Regions from separate parts of the Glutamicibacter sp. BW77 genome, predicted to be linked through region 2. Evidence: riboswitches for the same ligand, from Rfam matches in the RefSeq annotation. Region 2 holds a riboswitch; the other holds the start of a gene.
The links. A riboswitch is a leader RNA that binds a small molecule or an ion and turns the genes downstream of it on or off. The one in region 2 is predicted to bind S-adenosylmethionine.
Positions count from the first base shown of each region.

Region 1: linked by a shared signal. The riboswitch ahead of CIK74_RS00425 (hypothetical protein) and the one ahead of CIK74_RS10955 (methionine ABC transporter ATP-binding protein) in region 2 are both predicted to bind S-adenosylmethionine.

Region 1 covers NZ_NRGT01000006.1:49,672-57,732, reverse strand. Annotated here, with positions in the region: gene CIK74_RS00440 (DEAD/DEAH box helicase) at 1-318, opposite strand, end outside; gene CIK74_RS00435 (LOG family protein) at 406-1,584, shown strand; gene CIK74_RS00430 (VIT1/CCC1 transporter family protein) at 1,637-2,740, opposite strand; gene CIK74_RS00425 (hypothetical protein) at 2,804-3,070, opposite strand; SAM riboswitch class IV at 3,088-3,200, opposite strand; gene CIK74_RS00420 (DinB family protein) at 3,302-3,901, opposite strand; gene CIK74_RS00415 (helix-turn-helix domain-containing protein) at 4,113-4,676, shown strand; gene CIK74_RS00410 (hypothetical protein) at 4,813-5,226, shown strand; gene CIK74_RS00405 (ROK family protein) at 5,261-6,217, shown strand; gene speB (agmatinase) at 6,577-7,563, shown strand; gene CIK74_RS00395 (thiamine pyrophosphate-binding protein) at 7,563-8,061, shown strand, end outside.
Region 2 covers NZ_NRGT01000065.1:30,597-36,466, reverse strand. Annotated here, with positions in the region: gene ggt (gamma-glutamyltransferase) at 1-1,756, opposite strand, end outside; gene CIK74_RS10960 (ASCH domain-containing protein) at 2,168-2,689, shown strand; SAM riboswitch class I at 2,959-3,049, shown strand; gene CIK74_RS10955 (methionine ABC transporter ATP-binding protein) at 3,196-4,230, shown strand; gene CIK74_RS10950 (methionine ABC transporter permease) at 4,227-4,922, shown strand; gene CIK74_RS10945 (MetQ/NlpA family ABC transporter substrate-binding protein) at 4,948-5,859, shown strand.

The sequences.
Region 1 (8,061 bases), on a different contig from region 2:
AGGACGTGGTTGGTTCGCAATCTTATTCGCAGTCAGCGCAAGAGCCGCGACATGAGGGCAGACCGATCCTTTGTTACAACTGCAGTCGGTACTTTCCACGGTCCAGCCAGTTGCGCTTCGAACTACGGTGATAGTGGAGACAAACTGCTGGTCATCTTCCAAGATAGTGCCGGAGATGACGCTGCTACTTTCATCAAAAGCGACGTCAACTACCGATTCGTCTTTTTTAGCGAGCTGTTGCCCGAAGAAGAATGGAACGTCGCCCAAGTACGCCAGTAGGTGCCTTGCGTCGATGAGTGGTGGCACAGAATCAGTCATCCTCTCATCGTTTCACGTTCAGCGCGCTGGTGGAAGTTGAGAACCCTAACTGTGAACAATCACCCGTATTCGCGGTAGCTTAGTTACATGTCTCAAGTGTGGCCTTATATCCCCGCCCGTACAGTAAATATCACCACTCTGGTGGAATTCGACAGGCTAGCCGCCGAAGCTCTCGAGACCCAGATGGCACGTGCCAGGAACTGGCGTGTACACCGGGTTGATTTGCAGACAAGAGATTCGCTCCTGGGTACCCTCGATCTAGCCGACTGTCTTTTTATCGATTGTGTGTTCTCCTCCCAGGGGCGTGCTCTGGTTGAAGCTACCGGTGGGCTTTGCATGAGTAGTGGAGTGCAACTGCCTTTTGATATTTCCGAACGCGATTTATATACCCCGTATGAACTGTATTCAGGGATCAAAGAAGTGCCCTATGCGCAGGTACCTGACGCGCAGATATACACCTATTCACAATCTAAACCACCGCTGAAATTTGCTACCGACGACACCGCTATGGCTACCACATTGCATGACCACCATATTGGGCAGGCAATGATAAATGCGGTGTACGACGGAGTTTTCGCCAACACCCCGATGATTGGTGTCATGGGTGGGCATGCGGTACAACGAGGAACCCAAGAATTTGCCGATGCCGTTCAGCTTGGGACCACTCTCACGCGTAAGGGTTACTCGATTGTGACCGGTGGGGGCCCCGGTGCGATGGAAGCAGCTAATGCAGGTGCTTGGCTTGCCGATTATGAGCCCCAAGACATCGTTGCCGCCTTGGATATTTTGGCGCAGGCACCCGACGCTATCCGCCATCGCACTATGTGGGCGCGCGCGGCGGTACGAGTGCGTGAGCAATTTCCTAGCAAGAATCATTCGTTGGGCGTGCCCACCTGGTTCTATGGACATGAGCCACCAAACCTCTTTGCCACACATATTGCCAAGTTCTTCACGAATTCCATTCGCGAAGCGATCTTGCTCGAACAATCAAACGGCGGAATCATAGTGTTGCCAGGCGCTGCCGGGACCGTCCAAGAAATATTCCAAGATGCCTGCGAGAACTATTATGCGACCGGTGCGCGCGTCACCCCTATCGTTTTGGTCGGAGAAAAACATTGGCGCGAAGAACTACCGGTCTGGCCACTGCTCCAAGCGCTGGCAGTTGGCCGGGCCATGGAAGACCGAATTGCGTTGGTAGACACCGTGGACGAAGCGGTCGCATTCATTGAAACCATGACCCCGTTGCGTCGCCGCACACGGTTCTAAAAAAGCTTCTGGCCGCAGCCACCTTGGGCGGCGGCCAGATAGGCAGTGAGCGCTACGCTACCGAGGTTCCAAAGAGCAGACCCAGACAGTACGTAACCGCAGCAGCACCCAAACCAATGGCGAGCTGGCGCATGCCACGTTTTACTGGGGAAGCCCCGGAGAGCAAACCAACGATACCTCCGGTGAGAAGCAACGCAATGCCGACCAAGACCACGGCAACAATCACCGCAGGAAGACCGGAGAGTCCAAAGATATAGGGAAGAATTGGGATGACTGCGCCAGAGGCAAAGAACATAAAGGAAGACATGGCCGCTCCCGGAGCCGAACCAAGTTCCTCATGTTCGCGTTCAAGTTCAGCCGAGCGCACTTCCGGGTGGAGCGAGAACGAGGGGTTGCAGTCACAGGTGAACAGACCCATGCGTTCGGCGGCACGGTGCTCTGCATCCTCATCATTCATTCCTCGGGCCTTATAAATCAAGACCAATTCGTTCGCGTCCAAATCTAGATTCTGAGCCGCAGAGAGTGTGACCTGAGTGGGACGTGATGCGGAGAGCAGCTCGCGCTGGGAACGCACCGAGACGAACTCGCCGGCTGCCATGGACAGCGCACCTGCCAGCAAACCGGCAATACCGGAGAAGAGCACAAACGAAGACGCCACCCCGGTAGCGCCAATACCCATAACCAACGCCAAATTTGAAACGAGACCATCGTTGGCTCCGAAAACTGCTGCGCGGAAGTTGCCAGATAGTCGGGTGCGACCCGCGGTTGCCAAGGCCCGAACAACCTCCTCATGGACCTGTTCATCTGCAGCCATTTGCGGGGCCGCATCTTGATCGGTGGCGTAAGGAGAATTTCCTTCGGCGCGCTGGGCTAGCGCCAGGACAAAGACGGAACCAAAATGGCGGGCCATGAAACGCAACATAGTCCGTCGCAACGAGGGGCGGACCGGGCGGGCGTGTTCGCCTAGTTTTGCACGCCAGTAGTTTTCATGGCGTTCTTCGGCTTCCGCCAGTCCGCGCAGAATCTGGTGTTCTTGCCCGGTGCGTTTTACCGCTAGTTCACGGTAAATCGCACCTTCGGCGACTTCGTCGGCCATATATTTACGCCAACGACGTATTTGTACCTTGGTGGGCTGGGGTGTTGAGCTTTGGGTCATCACGGGGATGAGTCTCCTGAGACAGAGTGGATCTAGCGGGCAGGCTAATGATCCGAGGTAGGTTCAACTGTTCAGTTTAGTGAGCGAAGTGAAAGCTGGGAATTTGGCAAGGCTAAATACGTGGGGGATACCGTGATTATGCCCGGTGACGGCGATAAAAACAGAGAGTTCTTCTCGGGACACATCAAAACTGGGGGTTCGTACGGTACGAGTCAGGGATTCGGCCAGCCGTCGAGGATTGGTGACAAAATAACTAACCCAGAGACCATGCAGTGGAAACTGCACTTGACCGGTTTGCAGATCGATAATCGGAAGAACATTGATACTCATGGCAACACGTACCCTCAAGAGAGCTCTTGCCCGCAGCCGGTCGGCGCACGGACCGCTTCTTCATCCGAACCACCCATGAACCTGGGGTTGGTGCGCGGCCAGTCGGAGCTTGGCGCCGCATCTCGTGAAGCAACATTACGATGCTACACCGACGCCAGCTGCGCCCACGTAGTGCTACGTAATACTAGGTTTACCGGCCCTGCGCTCGCCGAGGACGAACCGCTCAGCGCTCTACTTACGCTGGACTACCTCTTGCGAAAGCTGTTGCAAATGCGAATATTGCTCTTGCCATTGAGCGGAACTGTAACTTGGGAGATTTAGAGCCTGTTCACGAAGGCCGACCTGACCGTCGAGCAGCTCACGAACTATATCAAGCTGTCCGGCGTGCCTGGAGGTCTCCGCGATCATATGCACGATGAGATGTTCTACGGTGCTGTGGCGATGAATGGACCACCAAGGGATGACGGCCGGAGAAGCTAACTCTAAATTATCCAACGCCGCTTCGGCGAAGGCGACGGATTTTCGGTACAGCTCTAGCACGTCTTGAACCGAATAATCTGCCGGAGGCAAAAAATCGATTTGTGAATCCTCACTTTGCAGCAATTCGAGTACATGATCATCGTTAGGGAGTAGCCCCAAGCATTCACCAAAGTAACCATATTCGGTCACAGCTAGGTGGTGCACGATGCCAAGCATATGGGTGCCGGTAGGCGTCATCGGACGGCGGGCCAATTCTTCGCTCAGCGCCTCGCACTTCCAAAGCACGGTGCTACGTGCCTCATTTAAATAGGCGCGAAGCCTTTGGGCGGACGGATCATTGATGGTGTCCATGCGCCGAGTCTAATTTCAGTCGCGTCCAATGGACAGGGCTGAAACGACATTAAGATCGTGAGGTTATCTGAACAGCGACTGCTTAAGTCGGGGCCCGGTTGCATATTGGTAAACTTGCCCAATGTAAGGGTCGGATCAGAATGGTTTGGCCACATCTGTGACCGAGGACCACCAACCCGTGGCGTCTTGGCAACAAAAATGGTGGGAGCTCATGAAAACACTGCCCGTAGAACCCACCGGCGCAGCGATCAATATTGGCGCCCGTTTGCGAGGCGTACGACAAACGCGCCGGCTAACAATCGACCAAGTCGCCGAAATGTCTGGGCTGACTAAAGGTTTCTTGTCTCGGGTCGAACGGGACCTGACAAGCCCATCCGTGTCGACATTGCTCAAGCTCTGCGATGTGTTGGGAATAGAAATTGGCCAACTTTTTTCTGTGCCCGAAACAAAACTAGTCAGGCTTCAAGAAGCACCACGCATTGCCCTAGGTGGTGAGGGAATCACCGAACAACTTGTCACCCCACGCACCGAAACACGTGTGCAAATGATTAGGGCCGAGGTTGCGCCACAGGGTTCGGGTGAAGCCGAACTATATTCGGTGGACTGCAAGGTGGAAGTGCTTCATGTGATTTCTGGCGGATTCACTTTGGTGTTGCCCGAGGACCGTATCGAATTGCACGCAGGAGATACCGTGACTTTTCCGGGCCGCGAGCCACACAGCTGGGAAAATACGACTGATCAGACAGCCGTAGTCACGTGGACTCTCTTACTCTGAATGACAGTGAGCGGTTCGTTCGGGAAAATTTTAGCCACGAGCGGCTGACCGTTTTAGCTAGATAAATTTCAAAGCGTATCCTTGAAATAGTGTCAACAACGTTAATCGACGCCGCTAAATAACCGAAGGGAGCTCCGTGACGGAAAGTGAGCCACGGGCTGAACAGTCGGAACTACGCTCTGCCAATTGGTGGATGTCTGCAATTCTCGGTGTCCTCATTGGTGTGACCATGACGTTGATTCGCACCCAACGTAATTTTTTCATTCTAGGTGCCGCGATTCTTGCCGGCGTAATCTTAGTGTTGGGACTTCGCACTATTTATCGGCGCTCACGCTACCCACAGATGGCTCAGGCTAAAACTTCATGGGTTTATGGGCTTTGGGCCGTGTTGTTGCTGGTGCTTGCTGGCCCGGTACAGCTCATATACGTGGCGGACGAACTCGACGAAATTGCCATCAAGTCGTTAGTTCTCTCGGTGGGTTTCACCCTGGGGTTCCATGAAGTGGACCGGGCCATAGTTGATAGCAGTAAGAAGTCCTTCAAAGCTTAAACGCTAGGCAGTGCTCACTCATAGGGAGGATGCGATGTCCGCCGAGAACCTCGCGATCGGAATCGACATCGGGGGAACTAAAATTGCCGGGGGCATAGTAGATGGTAATGGCCAGATCCTGCGCCGAAGTTTCCGTCCCACTCCGGGGCAGAATGCAGCCTTGACCGAAGATGCTATCGCCGCCGTAGTTAACGAGCTGAGCGATGGTAACCAGCAGCTACCAGTAGGTATCGGAGCCGCCGGGTGGATCAATCGCAGTGGCTCTCACGTTCTTTTCTCGCCTCATCTTGCCTGGCGCGATGAGCCGGTGCTAGAACGTCTCGAAGCAAAAATGAACCGCAAGATCACCTTAAACAATGACGCGGATGCCGCTGGATGGGCGGAACACCGTTTTGGTGCCGCGCGCGGCGAAGAGCTCAGCGTTTGCCTAACGCTCGGCACCGGCATTGGCGGCGCAATTATTTTTGATAATCGAATTTTACGGGGCAGCTTTGGTGTTGCCGGCGAGTTCGGTCATCAAACCTTAGTAGTCGAGGGGCATCGTTGCCCCTGTGGCAACCGTGGGTGTTGGGAGCAATATGCCTCAGGTAACGCGCTGGGACGCGAAGCCGCAGAGCTTGTCCGGCTCAATTCTCCCCGAGCGCATAATCTTCGTGAGGCCTGCTCCGCGGACCCAGCGCTGGTCACGGGCGCGATGGTGACATCTTTGGCCGCTAATGGCGACCTCGCCTGTATGGAACTCATTGAAGAGATGGGACATTGGTTGGGATTGGGAATCTCAAACCTTGCAGCAGTTCTGGATCCTGGTGTCGTGGTGATTGGAGGGGGACTGGGATCCGCTTCTACTTCCCTGATTGCAACGGCCGAGGCGACGTACCGCAAACTCCTTCCGGGACGTGGATACCGCCCCTACGCCCGCATTGTCCGTGCGCAACTCGGCGCGGATGCAGGGTTGATCGGTGCCGCGGATTTAGCACGACATGACCGCTAAATAGCTTACAGCTGGGCAAAACGGCCAGTAGTTCAGATGTGTTATCCAAGATGGAATCTCAGTCTTTTCGCAGGGTGATCCACCTCGTTTTCCCGAAAGGTGTGGTCGTGGCGTCGACTGCGTGACGAGCAGAATTTTCCAAAGCAGGAAATTATGAACGTGGCTAAAAATTTACCTAGTTGAGTGTTTGAGAGTCTCACTTTCCGTTAGAACGGGAGGGTGGGGCTCTCATTCTTCACAAACGTGCCTCATTATGGACGAATACACCTTGACGGTAGGCGTGCCAATAAATAGCATGGGAGGAAACTCATGTTTCATATTAGGCAACTCTTGATTGGGTGTGCCGGGAGGAAGCGTTCATGAAAGAAGTACGGATCGAAGAAAATGGGAACATCGGCCCCATCAATGCCGCCGTCATTCCCCGTTACGCAGGCGGTGGAACCTACGCACGGTTGCCACGCCTAGATCAGGTATCAAAGTCCGATATTAAAATTGTTGGCGTTCCCTTTGACACCGGTGTTTCTTACCGCCCTGGGGCCCGCTTCGGCGCAAACCACGTGCGTGAATCGTCGCGATTGATCCGTCCCTATAACCCAGCCGTCGACGTTTCACCTTTCGCTTTGAGCCAGGTCTCCGACGCTGGAGATATGGCAGTCAACCCGTTCAATATCAATGAAGCCATTGAAACAATCGAACACAACGCACTAGAACTGACCGAGGATGGTGCAACTTTGGTGACTATCGGTGGTGATCACACCATTGCGCTGCCTTTACTGCGTGCCGCTTCGCAGCGCGCTGGGGCACCGGTAGCAATGTTGCACTTCGATGCGCACTTGGACACCTGGGATACCTACTTCGGCGCCGAATATACCCACGGCACACCATTCCGTCGCGCTGTCGAGGAGGGCATCCTCGATACTGAGGCGATCTGCCATGTGGGAACCCGCGGTCCTCTCTACGGTAAGAAAGACCTCGAAGATGACAAGCGTTTCGGTTTTGGCATCGTTACAAGCTCAGATGTCTACTATCAGGGCGTTAAAGAAATTGTTGCTAAACTGCGTGATCGTATCGGCAATCGTCCGCTCTATATCTCAGTAGATATCGACGTTCTTGACCCAGCACATGCGCCTGGCACCGGCACGCCAGAAGCCGGCGGTATTACTAGCCGCGAACTGTTGGAAATCTTGCGCGGCTTGCGTGGACTGAAAATTGTGGGCGCCGATATTGTTGAGGTGGCACCTGCCTATGATCATGCAGAGCTCACAGGCGTTGCTGCCTCGCACGTCACCTATGACCTGATCAGCCTGATCAGTGAATACCGTCAGCTGAATGGACAGAACAACTAATGAGCAACGAAGTGCAGCGTAACGGTGGTGACCTCGTTGTTGAAACGCTCAGTGCTCTCGGAGCTAAAACGGTCTTCGGGATTCCCGGGCAACATGCGTTGGGTCTTTTTGACGCGTTGTCTCGTTCCAATCTGCAGTTCATTTCTTCGCGGGTGGAAAACAACTCTGCATTCGCCGCGGATGGTTATAGCCGCGCCACCGGTGAGGTAGGAGTACTTTTCCTTTCCACGGGCCCCGGAGCACTGACCTCTCTGGCAGGGTTGCAGGAAGCCTATGCCACCGGTGTGCCAATGGTGGTTATTGCAAGCCAGATCCCGCTGGATGGCTTAGGTGCACGACGTAAAGGCATGTTGCACCAACTTGATGACCAGAAGGCCTCGGCTGCGAACGTCACCAAGTTCCAGCAAACGGTGCATCACGCCTCCGGCATACCTTCGGCGATCCAAGACGCTTGGGCGCAGGCGGTAACCGTGCCAATGGGGCCGGTGTGGGTTGAAG
Region 2 (5,870 bases):
GAGACCCATCAGCGGCGATTTCCACCGCCTCAACCGCGCCGATCTCGGCCTGTGGAGTGAAGGAATCACCAGCGGCGGTAAGCTTGTGGCCGAAAGCCTCAAGCGCTGAGCCGTAGGCCTCGATGAATTCGGGTTCTGCCGTCACTGCCGCGGTATTGCGCTGCGAGGCGCGAGGCGCCGCGATTGCCTGGCTGAGGTCCATGCCCAAATCGATGCGGTTCACCAAGGTCTGCAGCACCGTTGTGATGATGGTGGAGCCGCCAGGGGAGCCGATGGCGAGCATCGGTTCGCCGTCGCGCAGCACAATCGTTGGCGCCATCGACGAGCGCGGACGCTTGCCAGGTTCGATACGGTTTGGGTCTTGCGGGTCATACGCCGTGGAGAAGTCGGTCAGCTCGTTATTCAGCAGGAAGCCGCGCTCCGGCACCACCATTCCCGAACCGCCGGTCTGCTCAATGGTTAGTGTGTAGGAAACCACGTTGCCCCAGCGGTCCACCACCGAAAGATGGGTGGTGGAAATATTCTCGGTATCCTGCTCAATCACCGGTTCGCTGGTTGCCGCCGGGCACGTTCCGTCGTAGCCCTCAATGTCGCCCGGCGCTACCGGCTTCACCGCGGCCCGTTCGGGGTTTATCGCGCACGCCCGGTCGACGCCGAACAGCTTGTCGGTCAGGGTTGCGGTGGGAACATCCACAAATGCCGGGTCGCCCACAAACTTGCCACGATCGGCATAAGCCAAGGCCGTCGCTTCAAAGTAGTGGTGAAGCGCGGAGGGCCGCTCCATGCCTGTGAGGTCGAATTCGCCAAGAATGTTCAGCGATTCTCCGATGGTGGTTCCTCCGCTGGACGATGGTGCCATGCCAAAGACATCCAGTCCACGGTAGGTCACCTTGGTTGGCTGCTGCTCCGCAACCTCGTAGTCTGCCAGGTCGGCGGTGCTCACATACCCGGCTGGAACCGGGAGCTCGGTGTCTTCAACCTTGGGTGGAGCTTGCACCGTCTGGGATATTTCCTCGGCCATCTCGCCCTGGTAGAACGCTGAGGGGCCCTGCTTGGCAAGTAACCGGTAGGTTTGGGCAAGATCCGGGTTCTTGAAGATGCTGCCAACCTGGGGTGCATCACCGTTGGGCAGGAAAAGTTCGCTCGTCGAGCTGAAGGCAGCGAAGCGTTCCTTGTTATCAAGGGTCTGTTCACGGAAGGTTTCATCGACGACAAAACCGCGTGAGGCCACCTGGGTGGCCGGGCGCAAAACTTTCTTCAAGCTTTGGGAACCCCAATTATCCAATGCACGCTGCCAGGTGGCTAGAGTTCCCGGTACTCCTACCGCCACGCCGCTAGTCACCAGTTCGGGCGTGAAATTGTAGGGTTTGCCGGTTTCCGGGTCGACAAAGGCATCTTGGGGTATTGCTGCCGGTGCTGTCTCGCGGCCGTCAATGGTGCTGATCTTTCCGGTTTTTGAGTCGTAGTACATGAAATAGCCGCCGCCACCGATACCCGCGCTATAAGGTTCGGTCACGCCCAGCGCTGCCGCGGTTGCGACAGCCGCATCAACTGCGTTGCCGCCTTTGCGTAGGATTTCAATGCCGGCGGCGGTCGCTTCCGGGTCCACGGATGAGACAGCGCCGCCGCTGCCTTTGGCTGTTGGAGTTTTGTCGGTTGCCCTGGGATCGGCGTTGGCCGGAAGGGCGGTGAAAGTACCCAGTCCCAGTGCGAGTGCCGCGACGCTGGCAATAGCTCTCGTACATGCTCGTGACATTCTTTGATCTCCTGAAAAGGTGGGGATGAAGTATGCGCCAATTTACGGGAGAAACCCCGAGACGAGTTCCGTGACACGCGTCACTGTGCAAGCTTGTCCGCAATTTCGCGCAGGTCGGGACATACTTTAACTTAGGTTTCGCCAACACGGCCGGGCGCTCTCGGCGCGAATGCGTAGTCATCAAGTTCATCTGATTCGTCGGTTACTGCCACTATCGGAAACCTTTGTAGCCGGCGAGGGCTTTGCGCTTTCCAAGCTGAGGGCGCGTTGCGTTTGCATGGCCGAAGAGGCCAACGGATCACCCCGCGATCGCCATGAGACTGGCTACCCAAGCTCACGCCAACACGGGAACATTCAAACAATCGCCGAGGTCAACAACTGCGGTGGCCGGACTGCGCTTAGGCTAAGAGCATGAGCAACGAACACGCCGCCGAGATGCCACCGTTAGATCTCGCCTCAGCCGCACAGATGTGGGATGACTACCGGCAAAGCTGCGCCAGCGACCCGGGTGATTACGTGGTGGAATACTTCGGAGACAGCCCTGCGCTGGCCGACTCGTTATTGCGAGAAGTAACCCACGGGCAGAAACATGCCACCTCAAGCCTCGAAAACGAGTACCTTGCCGAGAACGAACCCCTCCCGCAGGTCGGCTCGCACTGGATTGCTTGCGACGGCACCGGGACGCCACAAGTTATCCTGCGGACCAGCGAGGTGACGCTGAGATCATTCGACCAGGTGGATGCCGAATTCGCCTATGCCGAGGGCGAGGACGACCGTAGCTTGGCTAGCTGGCGCCGGGAGCACGAGAAGTTCTGGAAGCGGACGCAGCAAGCAGATTTTGCCAAGCAGTGGGAACCGGCAATCACCAGCATCCCCGGTGAACGCATCGTATGCGAAAGCTTCGAGGTAGTCTGGCCGCGCAAGCAGATTTAAGGCTCATAATTTTCTCTACCTTGCTGTTCAGGATTTTTGCCTTGCGCCCTTGAAGGGGATCATCATGGCGTTTGAATTAAGTTCTTAAGTCAAGATGTACGCCTTGCGCCGTCACTCAGCGAAATATGACGAGTGAGTACCGCATTTATGGCCCGTTTTACTGCTAGCTGAGCACCGATGGTGACTACATGACGCATTTATAACGTCATGGTTGTTCATGGAAGCTGCTCGCGGACAGACTGAAACTGTTCGATTCAGACATCGAATGGTAACCATCCAGAGCGACTGAGAGACCTGGCTCGTAGACGTCGCAGCAACCACCCCGAGAGGGGCCGGTGCTACCGCCAGGACCGATGGAGCGGTCCGTAGATACAACACTGTTCTGCAAGATTCCGTAGCTGCCTCACGCCGCTACATTGCGAGTCTGCAGCTCAAACTTGACTCGGGCTCTGCGCGGCGCCAGCACCAGGGAGAACAAATGCAAACAACTTTCTTCGGGCCCTCAAATGATTGAGATCCGTCAGCTACACAAGCACTACGACACGGCCCAGGGTCGGGTACAGGTCCTCAAAGGAATTGATCTGGAGGTCCAAGCGGGCAGCATCACCGCCGTGGTTGGTCCCTCGGGCGCAGGGAAATCCACGCTGTCCCACTGCATCTCCCTCTTGGAGAAGCCCAGCAGTGGGCAGATCTTGGTCGATGGCAAAGACCTTTCGATCCTCTCAGGCAAGGCCTTGCGTGCCGAACGCCGTGCCATTGGCACGATCTTCCAGAATTCGGCTCTGCTGCGCCGCATGACAGTCGCCGAAAATGTGGCGTTGCCGCTGCGCAACCTCGGAGTAGTCCATCATGAGATGGAACATCGAGTTGCCGAGCTTTTAGAACGAGTCGGGTTGGCCGACCGCGCCAATTCCTATCCGGGCGAACTCTCCGGTGGGCAGCGCCAACGCGTGGGTATAGCTAGGGCTCTGGCCCTGCGCCCGCGACTGCTGCTCTCCGACGAGGCAACCTCGGGCCTCGACCCGGAAGCAACTGCGCAGATCCTCGAACTGCTCGCTTCCTTACGTACCGACCTCGGGCTGGCAATCATCTTGATTACCCACGAGATGGATGTGGTACGTCATATCGCCGACCGCGTGGCACAGCTAGATGGTGGCCGAATCGCCGAATACGGCGAACTGCGCGCACTGGTGGCAAACCCGGAATCGGTAACTGGTTCCAAGCTTTTGCCCTTGCACCCAGACCTGGTGCCAGCCGGTTACGACTTTGCCTTGACCGTCGCTTACCGCGGGACGCAGATTGATCCTTCATGGATTTCCAAATTAGGCAGCGAATATGGTGCCACGGTGGCACTGCTTGGCGGATCCGTAGAAGCCCACCAAGAAGGCACGCTGGGCCGCGTTGAAATAGGGCTATCTGGTATCGGCGAAGCACGAGCCATCGAGGTACTCGACGGTTGGGGACTACACGCCACCGCCCATTCGCAGGCGTTGCGCACAGACAAGATCAATGGTGAAACACGAATCGAGGTGACGGTATGAGTCTTCCAACCGAAAGCGTCACTGTGGGTACAGATACCCCGTGGAGTGAGCTGGGTTCCCTGATGCTCCCTGCCTACGCAGAGACCTGGGCCATGGTAGGAATCGTGATGGTCTTAGTGATCATTTTTGGCGGCATCATGGGACTGGCTCTGTTCAACACCGACAGGCGAGGCCTCTTCCCGCACACGCAGAGCCATGCCACATTGAGCTGGATCGTGAATATGGGCCGCTCGCTGCCCTTCCTAGTCTTGATGGCTGCCATTATTCCTTTCACCAAATGGATCACGGGAACTACCATCGGCATCTGGGCTGCCGTTGTACCCATGACTATTGCGGGTATTCCATTCTTCGCCCGTTTAGTACAAAACGCGTTGAACGACCTGCCCAAGGAAAACCTTGCAGTCGGTTTGGTGACCGGTGGATCCCCGTTGCAAATCATTGGCTCCACTCAAGTACGCGAGGCGTTGCCAGCACTTGCCTCAGCGATCACACTGAACACCATCTCCATGGTCGAGTACTCGGCGATCGCCGGAACTATCGGAGCCGGTGGTATCGGATATCTTGCGGTGACCTACGGATACCAGCGTTTTGATATGAACGTCATGATTGCGACCATCCTCGCACTGATCGTGACCGTGCAAATAGTCCAATTCCTCGGCGACCGTATCGCCCGTGCGCTGGCACGCCCCTAAGCGCCCTCAAACAAACGAGAAGATCATGACAACTTCACCCAATGGCCACGTTCACGGCTTCACCCTTCGCAAAAACACCGCCAAGTTGCCCTGGACCATCGCCGCTTGCGCGACCATCGTGGCACTCGTACTTGGCGCACTTTTAGTACAGCAACGATCTACGCCCGCACTCGCAGCCAATCAGCCAAGCAAGACAAAGTTCAAGGTCCACTACGAACCAGCGATGGCCGGGGAAGAGCAGATACTGAAATACGTCGCCGAGAACATTGCACCGGACTACGGAATTGAAATTGAAGCCGTTGGGTTGCAGGATTCGATCCAGGCCAACCGCGCCGTGGCCGAGGGGCAATTCGATGCGACCATTTTTGAACACGAGTGGTACATGAAACAGTCTGCAGAGGCCGCCGGTGTTGATCTCACCGCAACCGTAGAGCTCTATCAGTGGGGCTTCGGGTTGTACTCCAGCCGGTATGGCTCGGTCGAGGAACTGCCCAAGGGGGCGACACTGCTACTTCCCAATGACGTCGCGAACCAGGGCCAGGCGCTCTGGCTGCTCGAACGCGAAGGTCTGCTCGGCCTGAACCCAGACATCGAACCACGCACTGCCAAAATGGCTGACGTGGTAGACAATCCGCATGAATTCAAGCTGAAGGAAGCGGAGCTGATGACCATGCCACGCATGCTTGACGACGTGGATGTCGCGATTGGTTATGTCTCACAGTTTGATGCCGGAAAAGTGGGTCGAGATAAAGGACTCCTGTTCCCTGAACCACCGAGGACTTTCGCCTCAAAGCTAATTTTTGGTACCAAATTCTCCAAGACCCCTGACGCTGCAAAACTGATTGAGGTCTTCTCCGACCCGCGGTTGCAGGAGTATCTGGAAAGCACGGAAGATCCCTTAGTGCACGGTGTACTGACTCCGGTATCGGCGAAGTAGCGTATCTGGCA